One region of the Microbacterium sp. zg-YB36 genome, then DNA from elsewhere that is predicted to be linked to it. Evidence: predicted binding sites of a transcription regulator. Region 1 holds the regulator's gene; the other holds the start of a gene.
What was found. The regulator LexA, encoded in region 1, represses DNA repair genes until DNA is damaged. The targets are predictions, from matches to a motif close to TCGAACANNTGTTCGA.
Positions count from the first base shown of each region.

Region 2: the regulator LexA is predicted to act here: its motif matches at 5,299-5,314, upstream of NQ151_RS16000 (Rv2578c family radical SAM protein).

Region 1 covers NZ_JANJFD020000012.1:23,620-30,712, forward strand. The annotation lists gene priA (bifunctional 1-(5-phosphoribosyl)-5-((5-phosphoribosylamino)methylideneamino)imidazole-4-carboxamide isomerase/phosphoribosylanthranilate isomerase PriA) at 1-2, opposite strand, end outside; gene hisH (imidazole glycerol phosphate synthase subunit HisH) at 58-720, opposite strand; gene hisB (imidazoleglycerol-phosphate dehydratase HisB) at 717-1,328, opposite strand; gene NQ151_RS15125 (histidinol-phosphate transaminase) at 1,325-2,410, opposite strand; gene NQ151_RS15130 (LysM peptidoglycan-binding domain-containing protein) at 2,439-2,798, opposite strand; gene lexA (transcriptional repressor LexA) at 3,055-3,753, shown strand; gene NQ151_RS15140 (S9 family peptidase) at 3,904-5,811, shown strand; gene hflX (GTPase HflX) at 5,886-7,093, opposite strand, start outside.
Region 2 covers NZ_JANJFD020000013.1:44,627-51,719, forward strand. The annotation lists gene NQ151_RS15985 (DEAD/DEAH box helicase) at 1-1,439, shown strand, start outside; gene NQ151_RS15990 (amidohydrolase) at 1,506-2,747, opposite strand; gene NQ151_RS15995 (glycosyltransferase) at 2,935-4,200, opposite strand; gene NQ151_RS16000 (Rv2578c family radical SAM protein) at 4,244-5,290, opposite strand; gene NQ151_RS16005 (M15 family metallopeptidase) at 5,403-6,449, shown strand; gene NQ151_RS16010 (acyl-CoA dehydrogenase family protein) at 6,637-7,093, shown strand, end outside.

The sequences.
Region 1 (7,093 bases):
ATGGCTCCAGGGGTGGTACAGGTTCGGTGGCGCGGCGAGGGCCGCGACGACACGATGTCAGAGCGTAGTCCGGGGCAAGGCGCCGATCCAATTGGACAACAGGCGGATGCCGGCTTCGCCCGACTTCTCCGGGTGGAACTGGGTCGCCGACAGCGGCCCGTTCTCGACCGCGGCCAGGAACGGCGCACCGTGGCGGCTCCAGGTCAGCGCGGGGCTCGGGAACGGCGGCATGACATCGAGGGTCCATGACTGGGCGGCGTAGGAGTGGACGAAGTAGAACCGTTCCTGCTCGATGCCGCGGAAGAGTACCGAGCCCTCCCCCGCCTCGACGGTGTTCCAGCCCATGTGGGGCAGCACCGGGGCGTCGAGTTCGGTGACGGCGCCGGGCCATTCGCCCAGGCCCTCGGTGTCGACGCCGCGTTCGACGCCGTGCTCGAACAGCACCTGCATCCCGACGCAGATGCCGAGCACCGGCCGGCCGCCGGCGAGGCGGCGGTCGATCAGCTCATCGGCGCGGCTCGCGCGGAGGGCGTCCATCACGGCGCGGAACGCGCCCACTCCGGGCACCACCAGGCCGTCCGCCTCGCGGACCAGACCGCGATCGGACGTCAGCCGTGCGTCGGCACCCGCCGCGACCAGCGCCTTGACGGCAGAGTGGACGTTGCCCGATCCGTAGTCCAGAACCGCGACGACGGGCCGATCTCCGTTGATGCCGGTCACAGAGCACCCTTCGTGCTGGGTACGCCCTGCACGAGCGGGTCGAGGGACTTCGCCTGGCGGAATGCGCGCGCGAAGGCCTTATACTCGGCTTCGGCGATGTGGTGGGGGTCGCGGCCGCCGAGCACCGTGACGTGCACGGTGAGGCCCGCGTTGAACGCGATCGCCTCGAACGTGTGGCGCACGAGCGATCCGGTGAAGTGGCCGCCGATGAGGTGGTGCTCGAAGCCCACCGGCTCCCCCGTGTGTACGAGGTAGGGCCGGCCGCTGATGTCGACGACCGCCTGCGCGAGCGCCTCGTCGAGCGGGACGAGCGCGTCGCCGTAGCGGGAGATGCCGGTCTTGTCACCGAGCGCCTCGCGGATCGCCTGGCCGAGGACGATCGCGACGTCCTCCACGGTGTGGTGCGCGTCGATGTCGGTGTCACCGGAAGCGCGCACGGTGAGATCGGTCAGCGAGTGCTTGGCGAACGCCGTCAGCAGGTGGTTGAAGAACGGCACGCTGGTGTCGATGTGGCTGCGTCCGGTGCCGTCGAGGTCGAGCTCGAGTTCGACGGTGGATTCGCTGGTCGCACGGCGCACGGATGCGGTGCGAGCCTCGGGACGGGTCATGACTTCGAGTCTACCGAGGCCAGCGCGTCGAGGAACGCTGTGGTCTCCGCCTCGGTGCCCGCCGTCACCCGCAGGTGACCGGGGATGCCGACGTCGCGGATCAGGATGCCGCGGTCGTACAGCGCCTGCCAGGTCGCGGCGGGGTCGTCCACCCCGCCGAAGAGCACGAAGTTGGTCCAGGACTCGTGGGGCTCGTAGCCGAGCGCTTCGAGCGTGGCCGAGATGCGGTCGCGCTGCGCGACGATGTCGTCGACCATGCGCAGCATGACGGGGGCGTGCCGCAGCGCGGCGGTCGCGGCGGCCTGCGTGAGGGCGCTGAGGTGGTAGGGCAGACGCACCAGGCGCAGTGCGTCGATGACCGCGGGGTCGGCGGCGAGGTAGCCGACGCGGGCGCCGGCGAACGCGAACGCCTTACTCATGGTGCGCGAGACCACCAGGCGTTCCCGCCCCGGCAGCAGCGACAGCGCGGTGCGCTCCTCGTGCGGGGCGAACTCGGCATAGGCCTCATCGACGATCACAATGCCGTGGCTGGCCTCGTACACCGCCTCGATCACATCCAGCGACATGGGCGTGCCGGTGGGGTTGTTCGGGGCGCAGAGGAAGATGACGTCGGGCGACGCGTCGGCGACCTGGGATGCCGCATCAGCCGGGCTCAGCGTGTAGTCATGGGCGCGGTGGCCCGCGACCCAGGTCGCGCCGGTACCCCGCGTGAGCAGCGGGTACATCGAGTAGCTCGGCGCGAAGGTGAACGCGGTGCGGCCGGGTCCGGCGAAGGCCTGCAGCACGTGCTGCAGCACCTCGTTGGAGCCGTTGGCCGCCCAGATCTGGTCGGCCGTCAGGCCGTGGCCGAGGTAGTCGGCGAAGCCCTCGCGCAACGCGGTGAACTCGCGGTCCGGGTAGCGGTTGATGTCACGCAGCGCCCGGGCGACGGAGTCGAGAATGTCACCGGCGACCTCATCCGGGATGGGATGGGTGTTCTCGTTGACGTTGAGGGCCACCGGCAGGGGTGCCTGCGGGGCGCCATAGGGGGTCTGGCCGCGCAGGTCGGCGCGGAGGGGCAGGTCGTCAAGACTCACGATCACCCCTCCAATGCTAGAGCGCATGGGAGGCTCAGTGGCCGGCGACGTACTCCAGCGGGATCGACAGGCGCTGGCCTGCGGCGAGGTTCGACGACTCCAGCGCATTCAGACGCACGATCGCGTCGATCACATCGCGCGGGTCCGCCTGGGGCGCGACCTCTTCGGCGATCCCCCACAGCGATTCGCCGGCACTCACCGTGACGGTCTCGAACGTGCCGGGGGGAGCCGGAGCATCCATCGTGGCGAGGGCACCGCCGCCGCTGAGGATACCGAAGCCGAGGGCGGCGACCGCCGGGAGTGCGGCGATGCCGGCGAGCACGCGGCGACCGCGCGGGGTGATCCGCAGTCGCGTCGTGGACGGTGCGGTGCCTGCGATCTCGATGGTGGTCATGGGGTCCTCCTCTGTGGCGATCTTCGCATCCGGCCCTCGGCCGGGAGAGCCGGATGCGAAGTTCTCTTCCGAAGTTATCTTCGATGTTCTAGGGTGTCAAGTACGAAACCTGCTCGGAGATCAAATCGCACGCGACACGCGTACACCTCGTCGCCGTGGCATCCGTCACCGGATACGGTTTCGATAGGAGCACCCCACCACGGACCTCCGACATTCGAAGACCGCTGCCCCGTGCGGCGAGACGGGAGAGGGCGAGATGACCGACACGACACCGGGCGGCCGCGAGCGCGCGCAGGAGAAACCGCAGACGCGCCGCCGCAAGAGCCTGAGCGACAAGCAGCTCGCCATCCTCGAAGTGATCCAGCGGTCGATCGCCCGCCACGGCTACCCGCCGAGCATGCGCGAGATCGGGGATGCGGTCGGGCTCAAGTCGCTGTCGAGCGTGACCCACCAGCTCAACCAGCTCGAACTGAGCGGGTACCTCCGTCGCGACGCGGGCAAGACGCGCGCGATGGAGGTGCTGATCGACCTCCCCGGCAGTGCCGCCGAGAACCCGGCCGATGCCTCCCCCGCGGTGGGCGACGCCGCCCTGGTGCCGCTGGTGGGCCGCATCGCCGCCGGCGTGCCGATCACGGCGGATCAGCAGGTGGAGGAGATCTTCCCGCTGCCGCGCCAGCTGGTCGGCAAGGGCGACCTGTTCATGCTGAAGGTCAGCGGCGAGTCGATGATCGACGCCGCCATCTGCGACGGCGACTGGGTCGTCGTGCGCTCTCAGGCCACCGCCGACAACGGCGAGATCGTCGCGGCCATGCTCGATGGTGAGGCGACGGTGAAGACCTTCCGCCAGCGCGACGGTCACACCTGGCTGCTCCCCCGCAACAGTGCGTTCGAACCGATCCTCGGCGACGAGGCCGTGGTGCTGGGCAAGGTCGTGGCGGTACTGCGCGCGATCTGATCGACGCACCGTCGACGACGACGAAGGGGGGATGCCGCTACGACCGCGGCATCCCCCCTTCGCATTGCCGCGTCATGCCCCCACGGTAGCCACGCGACCGGCGGCCGCGGTCGGATGTGACGATCTGTGTCCCCGCGTAACGTGGGATGTATGGTCGACGTCCTTCCGTACGGTTCCTGGCCCTCCCCGCTGTCTGCGGCCGACGTGTCCGAGGCCTCGCCTCGGCTGGAAGGCGCGCGCTTCGTCGGCGACGAGGTGTGGTGGGGGCAGACGGTGCCTGCGGAAGGCGGGCGCACGACGGTGCGGCGGCGACGGCCCGACGGCACGGTGTCGGACGTGCTGCCGGCAGGCTGGAACGTCCGCTCCCGCGTGCACGAATACGGCGGCGGCGCGTGGACGGCCTCGCCCGAGGGCCGGCTGTACTTCGTCGAGAAGGCCGATCAGCGCGTCTACGTCCATCGTCCCGGCGCAGAGCCCGTGGCGCTGACGCCCGCTGCCGGGGATGTGCGCTACGGCGGGCTGACCTGGCAGGCGGGCACCCTGCTGGCGGTGCGCGAGGACCACACCCGCGGCGAGCGCCCGGTGCGCCACATCGTGTCGATCGGGACCGCCGGCGTGGTCGAGGTCGCCGGTGGCAGCGATTTCGTCGCCCACCCCGCCCTCTCGCCCGACGGCCGCCACCTGGCGTGGATCGCGTGGGATCACCCCGACATGGCGTGGGACCGCGCGCGCCTGCTCGTCGGACGGCTGGAGGCGGGCCGGGTCGCGCAGCCGACGGTGATCTCCTCCGGCGTGACCTCGCCGTTGCAGCCGCAGTGGCAGGGCGATGACCGCCTCGTCTACGCCGACGACCCCACCGGCCGCTGGAACCTGTGGCGGGTCTCGCTTCCGGACGGCGAACCGGTCGCGGTGTCCCCCGCCGACGCCGACACCGGCGGACCGCTGTGGGTGCTGGGCCAGCGCTGGTTCGCCACCCTCGCGGACGGCCGCATCGTCGCGGTGCGCACCAACGGCAACGACGAAGTGGTGCTGATCTCCCCCGCCGGGCAGGCGCGCGCACTGGGGCTTCCCACCACCGCGGGCGTGTCGATCGAGGATGCCGCCGGGTCACGGGTGCTGCTCACCGGTGCCGGTGTCCAGCACCCCGCGGGCCTGTGGCTCGTCGACGTCGACCGCCCGGGCGAGGCGCAGCCGCTCGTGGGCGGCCAGTCGCCGTGGGATGCCGCGTGGCTGCCGCAGCCGCGAGAATTCACCGTCGACGGTCCCCACGGCCCGGTGCACGCCTACGACTACCCGCCGACCAACCCCGACGCCACCGCACCCGAGGGCGAACTGCCGCCGTACGTCGTGTTCGTCCACGGCGGGCCCACCGCTCACGTGGCGGCGGCGGCATCCGGCAAGATCGCCTACTTCACCAGCCGGGGCATCGGGGTGCTCGACGTCAATTACGCCGGCTCCAGCGGCTACGGCCGTACCTACCGGGAACGGCTGCGGGGGCAGTGGGGCATCGCGGACGTCGACGACGTCGCCGCTGCCGCATCTGGCCTTGCCGCCGAGGGCCGGGCGGATGCCGCGCGGCTGGCGATCGAGGGCGGCTCCGCCGGCGGCTGGACGGTGCTGTCGGCGCTCGTGCGCACCGACGTCTTCGCGGCGGGGATCTCCCGCTACGGCGTCGGGGACGCCCGCACCCTCGCCGAGGACACCCACGACTTCGAGGCCCGGTACCTCGACGGGCTCATCGGCCCGCTGCCGGAAGCCGACGCGGTCTACACCGAGCGCTCCCCGCTCAGCCGCCCGGAGCGCTTCCGCGTCCCGGTGCTGCTGCTGCAGGGTGCCGAGGACGAGGTGGTGCCGCCGTCACAGGCCGAAGCGATCCGTGACGCCCTCGCCGCGCGCGGCGTGCCGCACGCGTACGTGCTGTACGAGGGCGAGGGCCACGGCTTCCGCCGCGCCGAGACCGTCGTGCACGCGCTGGAGTCGGAGCTGGCGTTCCTGGGCCAGGTGTTCGGCTTCGACACTCCGGGCGTCGCGCCGGTAGAGCTCTCCCCCGCCGGCTGACCCGCGTTCGGTCGACGCGTCCGGCCCCGCGCACACTCAGCACAGGGACGGATGCGACGACCGAACGTCGCGGGTCAGGCGTCGGTGCGGAAGCGCTCCAGCTCGGCGGCCAGCCGCGGTGACACGTGCGCGTGCAGCGCGGTGCCCTCCTCCTCGTGGGACTGGGCCACGATGTGCCCCGTCTCGTGGGCGGCCGACACCAGATCGCCGCGGTCGTACGGCACGAGCGCTCGCACCTCGACCGCCGGCAGCGGCAACGCCGCCTCGACGACCTCCCGCAGCTGCGCGATCCCCTCACCGGTGCGCGAAGAGACGAACATGGCGTCCGGCTCCAGGCCACGCAGCACCAGCCGGGTGTCCTCGTCGACGAGGTCGGCCTTGTTGAACACGACGATCTCGCGGATATCGCGCGCGCCGACGTCGCCGATCACATCGCGCACCGTCGCCAGCTGGCTCGCCGGGTCGGGGTGCGAAGCATCCACGACGTGCACGATGACGTCCGAGGCCGCCACCTCTTCCAGGGTCGAACGGAACGCCTCCACCAGCTGGTGCGGCAGGTTGCGGACGAACCCCACGGTGTCGGTGAGGGTGAACACGCGCCCGTCGGCGGTCTCGGCGCGTCGCACGGTGGCATCCAGCGTCGCGAACAGCGCGTTCTCCACGAGCACGCCGGCGCTGGTGAGGCGGTTGAGCAGGCTGGATTTGCCGGCGTTGGTGTACCCGGCGATCGCCACCGAGGGGATCGTGTTGCGTCGGCGCTCGGCGCGCTTGGCGTCGCGTGCCGGCGCGAAATCGCGGATCTGGCGGCGCAGCAGCGCCATGCGCGTGCGGATGCGGCGACGGTCGAGCTCGATCTTGGTCTCACCGGGTCCGCGCGAACCCATACCCGCGCCGCCGGCGCCCACCTGGCCACCGGCCTGACGGCTCATGGAGTCACCCCAGCCGCGCAGCCGCGGCATCAGGTACTCCAGCTGCGCCAGCTCGACCTGCGCCTTGCCCTCGCGGCTCTTGGCGTGCTGGCTGAAGATGTCGAGGATGACCGTGGTGCGGTCGATGACCTTGACCTTGACGACGTCCTCGAGGGCACGCCGCTGGCTCGGCGCCAGCTCCGTGTCGGCGATGACGGTATCCGCCCCGACCGACACGACGATGTCGCGCAGCTCCTGCGCCTTGCCGCGCCCCACATACGTCGCCGGGTCCGGGTGGGGTCGCCGCTGCAGCACACCGTCGAGCACGACCGCGCCGGCCGTCTCAGCCAGCGCCGCCAGCTCGCGCAGCGAGT
Region 2 (7,093 bases), on a different contig from region 1:
ACCGCCCGCAGCGCGATGACCGTCCGGTCCGCTCGTTCAGCGACCGCCCGGCTCGCTCGTTCGACGACCGTCCCCGTCGCGACTCGGGTGACCGCCCGGCACGCTCCTTCGACGACCGTCCCCGTCGCGACTCGAACGACCGCCCGGCACGCCCGGACTGGAACGCCGAGACCAAGAGCAAGGCGCACCAGGACAACGTCGACGTCGTGCACGAGCGTCTGCAGGCCGAAGCGGTTCAGGCCGGCGAGGTCGCAGATGTGACATTCTCGAGCCTCGGGCTCGGCGACAACATCGTCCGCGTGCTGGCCGATCTCGGGGCACCGACCCCGTTCCCGATCCAGGCCGCGACGATCACCCCGATCCTCGAGGGCAAGGATGTGCTGGCGCGCGGTCGTACCGGCTCCGGCAAGACCATCGCCTTCGGCGCTCCGCTCGTGGAGTCGCTGCTGCGTTCGCAGGCCGGCAAGCGCCGTGAATTCGGTCGCCTCCCCAAGGCGCTCGTGCTGGCCCCGACCCGCGAGCTCGCGCTGCAGATCGACCGCACGATCCAGCCGATCGCCCGCAGCGTCGGCATCTTCACCACGCAGATCTACGGCGGTGTGCCGCAGGCACGCCAGGTCGGCGCGCTGAAGAAGGGCGTGGACATCATCATCGGCACGCCGGGTCGCATCGAAGACCTCGTGGCGCAGGGCAAGCTCAACCTCTCCGAGGTGCAGATCGTCGTTCTCGACGAGGCCGACCACATGTCCGAGCTCGGGTTCCTCGAGCCCATGCAGCGGATCCTCCGTCTGGTCGCAGACGGCGCGCAGAAGCTGATGTTCTCCGCCACGCTCGACCGCGAGGTCGCAGCCCTTGTCGACGAGTTCCTCGTCGAGCCGGCCGTCTACGAGGTCGCCGGTGAAGACCAGGACTCCAGCACGATCAACCACCGCATCCTGGTGATCGATCACCGCGACAAGGCCGAGATCCTCAACTCGCTGGTCGACCGCGCAGGCAAGACGCTCGTCTTCGCCCGGACCCGGGCGTACGCCGAAATGCTCGCCGAGCAGTTCGACGACCTCGGCATCTCGGCGGTCGCGCTGCACGGTGACCTGAACCAGGCCAAGCGCACGCGCAACCTGCAGCGCCTGACCGACGGTCGGGTCAACGTCCTGGTGGCCACCGATGTCGCCGCCCGCGGCATCCACGTCGACGACATCGACCTGGTCATCCAGGCCGACGCCCCCGACGAGTACAAGACGTACCTGCACCGCTCCGGTCGTACCGGTCGCGCGGGCCGCGTCGGCACCGTCGTCACTCTCATCCCGCGTCAGCGCCGTCGGCGTATGACCGAGATGCTCGAGCGCGCCGAGATCGACGCCCCGTTCGACGAGGTGCGTGTCGGCGACGACATCCTCGAAGAGCTGGCCGGCCGCCAGCTCGCCGAGGTGGACGCGTAAGCAGCCCCACCCCGATGCGCCGATCGCCTGCCCAGGCGGTCGGCGCATCGTCGTTTCAGGCCGGTGTCACGCCGGCAGCCAGGTGCGCGTCGCGGTGACCAACGCGGTGACACCCATCGTGAGCGTGGGCTCGATCACCGGCGCGTAGTGCGGCGAGTGGTTGGACGGGACCTTCAGCAGTGCCGGATCCGTCATGTCGCCCGTCGTGAACAGCGAGGGGTCGGCACCGCCGAGCAGCCAGTACGACAGCGGCACACCGGCGGCCGTGGCGAGGATACCGACGTCTTCGCTGCCCGCTCCCGCCCCCGGGTCCATCACCTTGTCCGCGCCGAGCCATGTGGCGAACGCGTCGAGCGTCTTCGCCAGCGCCGCCGCGTCGTTCACCACGACGGGGAACCGCTCGATCTCGGTGATGGTGGGCTCCTGCGGCGCGCCGGCCGTGGTGGCCTCGCCGCGGACGATGCGGTCGACGCTGGCGAGGATGTGATCGCGCACCGTCTCGGTGTAGCTGCGGATGTTCAGTTGCAGCTCGGCTTCGTTGGGAATGACGTTCGCGGCATCCCCGGAGTGCACCGAGCCGACCGTGAGCACGGCGGTGGCGGTGCTGGGGATTTCGCGGGAGATGATCGTCTGCAGGCGCAGGATGGTCTCCGCGGCCATGACGACAGGATCGATCGACGCCTCGGGCATGGAGCCGTGCGCGCCGCGGCCCACCAGGCGCACGCGCAGCGAGTCCGAGCCGGCGTACGACGCCCCGGGGTGGCCGGCGATCTTGCCGGCCGGCAGGGGGGCGACGTGCTGGCCGAGCACCACGTCGGGCTTGGGGAACTTCTCGTACAGACCGTCGTCGACGAGCGTCTGCGCGCCGGCACCGAGTTCCTCGGCGGGCTGGAACACGATCATGAGTGTGCCCGACCAGCTCCCCTTGTCATCGGAGAGCACTTTGGCGGCGCCGAGCATGCAGGTCACATGCATGTCGTGCCCGCACATGTGGCCAACTGGCACGACCTTGCCGCTCGCGTCGGTCGCCGTCACCGTGCTGGCATACGGCAGTCCGGTGTCCTCCTTGATGGGAAGGGCGTCCATGTCGGCGCGCAGCAGCGCCGTCGGACCGTCGCCGTTTCGCAGCAGACCCACCACGCCGGTCTTGCCGACGCCGGTCGTCACCTCGAACCCCAGCTCCCCCAGACGCTTCGCGGCGATGCCGGAGGTGCGGTGTTCCTGGAATCCCAGTTCCGGGTGGCTGTGCAGGTCCCGGTACAGATCTGCCAGGGCGGGGTCTACGGTGACGTTCTCGTGCGCTTCCATCGGGGATGCTCCCTTCGTCGCTTGCGGATTCTGCCCTGAGTCTGCGTCGCCGTCGACACCGGCACAAGGCACCCGGCGGGCGCCTCCCGGCCGGTCACCCCGCTCCCCAGCACAGGTGATCTCGCCGGTACAGGACGATTTCAGCCGGATCGTCCTGTACCGGGGAGTCCTCCTGTCGCGGGGAGGGCTACGCGAGCGCCGCCACCAGCTCCGCGGCCCGAGGCGCCCCGCCCAGGCTGCGCAGCTCCGCGCCGACGCGGGCGGCGCCGTCCCGGTACGACGGATCGCCCGCGACGCGGCGATACCCGGCCGCGATCCGTTCGGCGGACGGTGTGCCGGTGCGCAGGTTCACCCCCGCGCCGGCCCATGCGACCCGTGCCGCGATCTCGGGCTTGTCCAGATCGCCGCCGCCGATGACGAGCGGGATGTCGTGCGCCAGCGCCGCGAGCGTGCCGCCCCAGCCGCCGTTGGTGATCATCACCTGCACTCGGGGGAGCAGCTGCGCATAGGGGATGAACCCGGCCACGCGGGCATTGTGTGGCACCGGGAACGGCAGGGTGTCGTGACCCCGGATGCCGGTGGTCGCCACCACGATGACGTCCTCGCCGGCCAGCGCCTCCAGGGTGGGACGGATGAGATCGCTCGGATCGATGTTCTGCGTCCCCTGCGTGACGCAGACGACGGTGCGGGATTCCAGGTCGCTCCACCACTGCGGCGGCGCGAACCCGTCCCCGGGCGACCGGGCGACCAGGCCGACGAAGTGCAGGTGGGCGGGGCGGTCAGGTCGGGCGAAGTCGAGGGCAGGGCTACCGCTTGCCGTCACCAGCTGCTGCGACATCACGGTGGTGTTGAAGTCGCGACGGGAGGGCGGCAGCCCCGCGGCATCGCGGGCGCGTGCGAGCGGTTTCTGCAGTGGGCGCCCGAGCAGCCGCGCTGCGATCACACGGAGCGCGGCATCCCTCGCCTTCGTCAGCGGATTGGTGCCGGGGACCAGGCCCACGCCGCTGGGCGGGCCGAATCTGCTGGGCATGTAGGGCGGCAGCACGGCGACGGTCGCCCACGGGCAGCCGGCCTTCTCGGCGAACAGGGCCGTGCCGACCGACAGCTCGTCGCCGGCGATCACATCCCACGGCTCCCGCGACCACTCCGCGGTCAGGTCGGCGACCTGTCCCGGGGCGGTGTTGATCATGCAGTCCTCGACGTTCACGAGGAGCTGCGCGAGGCCCTTCTTGCCGACCAGCCGCGGAAAGGTCGCCGCCATGTCGTGCTCGTCGAAGTCGGGCGCCTCGGTCCACGGCACCGCGCGGGCGCCGACGGCGCCGATCGCGTCGCGGAACGCGCTGCCGGTGTAGAACCGCACATCATGGCCGCGCGCGAGGAGTTGTTCGGCGACGGCGAGCATCGGGGTGACGTGGCCGGTGAAGGGCATGGCGGTGAGCATGATGCGAGCCATGCGCAACATGGTGCACCCGGATGCCGGCGGGCGAAAGGCCGCGTCAGAACAGCGTCGCGGCGGCCGCCGCCTGGCCGCGCGAGGTCGTGACGATCGGTCCCGGCCGCGCCGGGCGGACCGGCTCGTCGTCCTCCGCGCCGCCGGCCAGCCCGTGCAGGCGCAGCAGCGGCCGCACTCGGCGCGCCAGCCAGACCCGGTACGCCTTGGGAGCACCGACGGATGCCCCGGGGTACAGGCCGCGGTACGACGAGACCAGTTCGGGGTGCTCGCGGGCGAGCCACTGCATGAACCACGGCTTGACGCCGGGGCGCAGGTGCATCGCGCCCCAGACGATGCGACCGGCGCCTGCGTCCCTGATGCGCCGGAGCGCATCGTCGAGCACCGCCACCGAATCGGTCAGGTGCGGCACGATCGGCATGAGGAACACCGTGACCCGGAAGCCGGCCTCCCTGGCGGCCCGCACGGTGTCCAGCCGGGCCTGGAACGACGGCGCCCCCGGCTCGATCGCGGCGCGCAGCGCCTCGTCGGGAACGGCGATCGACATCGCCAGCGACACAGGCACGGATGCCGCGGCTTCCCGCAGCAGCGGCAGGTCGCGGCGGATGAGCGTGCCTTTCGTGAGCACCGAGAACGGGGTGCCCGATTCGGTGAGCGCGCCGATGATCCCGGGCATGAGCCGGTACCGGCCCTCGGCGCGCTGATACGGGTCGGTGTTGGTTCCCAGCGCCACCGGCTCCCGCGCCCATGACCCGCGGCGCACCTCGCGGGCGAGCACGTCGGCGACGTTGATCTTCACGATGATCTGGGAATCGAAGTCCCTCCCGGCATCCAGATCGAGGTACTCGTGCGTGCCACGAGCGAAGCAATAAACGCAGGCATGACTGCACCCCCGATACGGGTTCACCGTCCAGTCGAAGGGCATCGCCGAGACGGCGGGCACCCGGTTGAGCGCCGACTTGCACTGCACCTCGTGGAAGGTCATCCCGGCGAACTCGGGCGTGGTCACCGAGCGCACCAGGCCGTCGATGCGTTCCATTCCGGGCAGGGCGTCGGCATCCACCACTCCCAGTTCCTGACCTTGCCACCGCATCGGTCCATGGGAACAGATCTTCGAGAGTATGTCAACCGGGGCGGATGATGGATCGAACGGCGCGCTGGGTTCCGATGCGAGCGCGGGGACGCGTAAAGGGGACAATGGGGAGGTGACGGATCCCGAACCGCCGGTGTACCGCCGTGCCCCGCGCGCGGCGGTTGCGCCGCGGCAGCCGGCGCGGCGCGCACGGCGCAGTCGTGCCGCGCGCCGACGGGGAGCGATCGTGCTCGCGGTGCTCGCGGCGCTGGTGCTGTGGGGCGGGATCGCACTGTCCAGCGCTGTGCTGGCGCCTGTGGCCGAGACCGGCCCGAAGGACGGCGTGCCGGTCGGCACGCGCGCCGCGCCGGCGGCCACGACGCTGCCGGTTCCCACCATGCGCGGCGCGGAGCCGGTGGAGCAGGTCGAGGCGGCACCGGCCGAGCCCGAGGTGACCGACGGGATCTGCGTCGAGGCCCAGGTGACCGAGGCACTCGCCGCCGGCGACGACCGCGCCGTCATCGCCGCGGCGGGTGGCGCCGAGGCGTTCCGTCAGGCGGTCGCCGAGGGAGCCGCGCCCTGTGTCGACCTGACCGATCCCGCCCGGCTGTGGATGGTGGTCAACAAGCAGCTTCCCTATGCGCCGCTGGAGTACGCGCCGTCGCCGCTGGTCTCCGCCGGCGCCATGCCCGGCGGCAATCAGGCGATCCTGCGGGCGGATGCCGCCGCCGCGCTGTCCGAGATGGCCGCCGCCGCCGAGGCTGCGGGCCGCGAGATCGGGGTGCAGAATGGCTATCGCTCGTTCGGGATGCAGCAGTCGATCTATGCCGCGCATGTCGAGGACCGCGGCGTCGCCGGGGCCGACCTCGTCAGCGCCCGACCCGGCTTCAGTGAGCACCAGTCGGGGCTGACCGCCGACGTCGTCGCCTGCGACGGCGTGTGCGGGCACCTCGACGATCTCGCCGGCACGCCCGCCGACCGGTGGATCCGCGAGCACGCGTGGGAGTACGGCTGGATCGTCCGCTACGAAGAGGGCTACACCGCCATCACCGGCTATGCGCACGAGCCGTGGCACCTGCGCTTCATCGGCGTCGACCTCGCGCGCGCCTACCGCGAGGGCGGTTTCCACTCCCTCGAGGAGTTCTTCGGGCTCCCCGCCGCACCCGACTACGCCGACTAGCGGCATCCCACAATCCCGCGGTACTCAGTTCCGCACATCGCGGCATTCAATCCCACAAACGGGTGTGTTCGGGCGGTCCCAGAGCCTAGACTCGCCTCGGCAGCGTCGCCCTTCGGCCGGCGGTGCCCCACCGAGACGTCTGAGTACCCGGCGGCGCCGCCGCCGAAAACCTGAAGGGGGCCTGCGCATGGAGCGGGACATCTACGACGAAGACCACGACGCGTTCCGCGAGGTCGTCCGCGAGTTCATCAAGCGGTACGTCACCAACGAGAAGCGCGAACAGTGGGATGCCGACGGCGAGATCGACCGAGCGACGATGCTCGCAGCCGGGGAGTCGGGCCTGATCGGCCTGTCGGTGCCCGAGGAGTTCGGCGGCGCGGGGATGCTGCAGGACTACCGCTTCCGCACGATCGTCAACGAAGAGGTGATCGGCGCCGGAGCCGGGTCCCTCGCGGGGGCCTTCGGCATCCAGGACGACCTGGCCGTGCCGTATCTCGTGCACATGGGCACGCAGACGCAGAAGGAGAAGTGGCTGCCTCGCATGGCCACCGGCGAGGTGCTCGGTGCACTGGCGATGACCGAGCCGGGCGCGGGCAGCGACCTGCGCGGCATCAAGACCACCGCCAAGAAGGTCGACGGCGGCT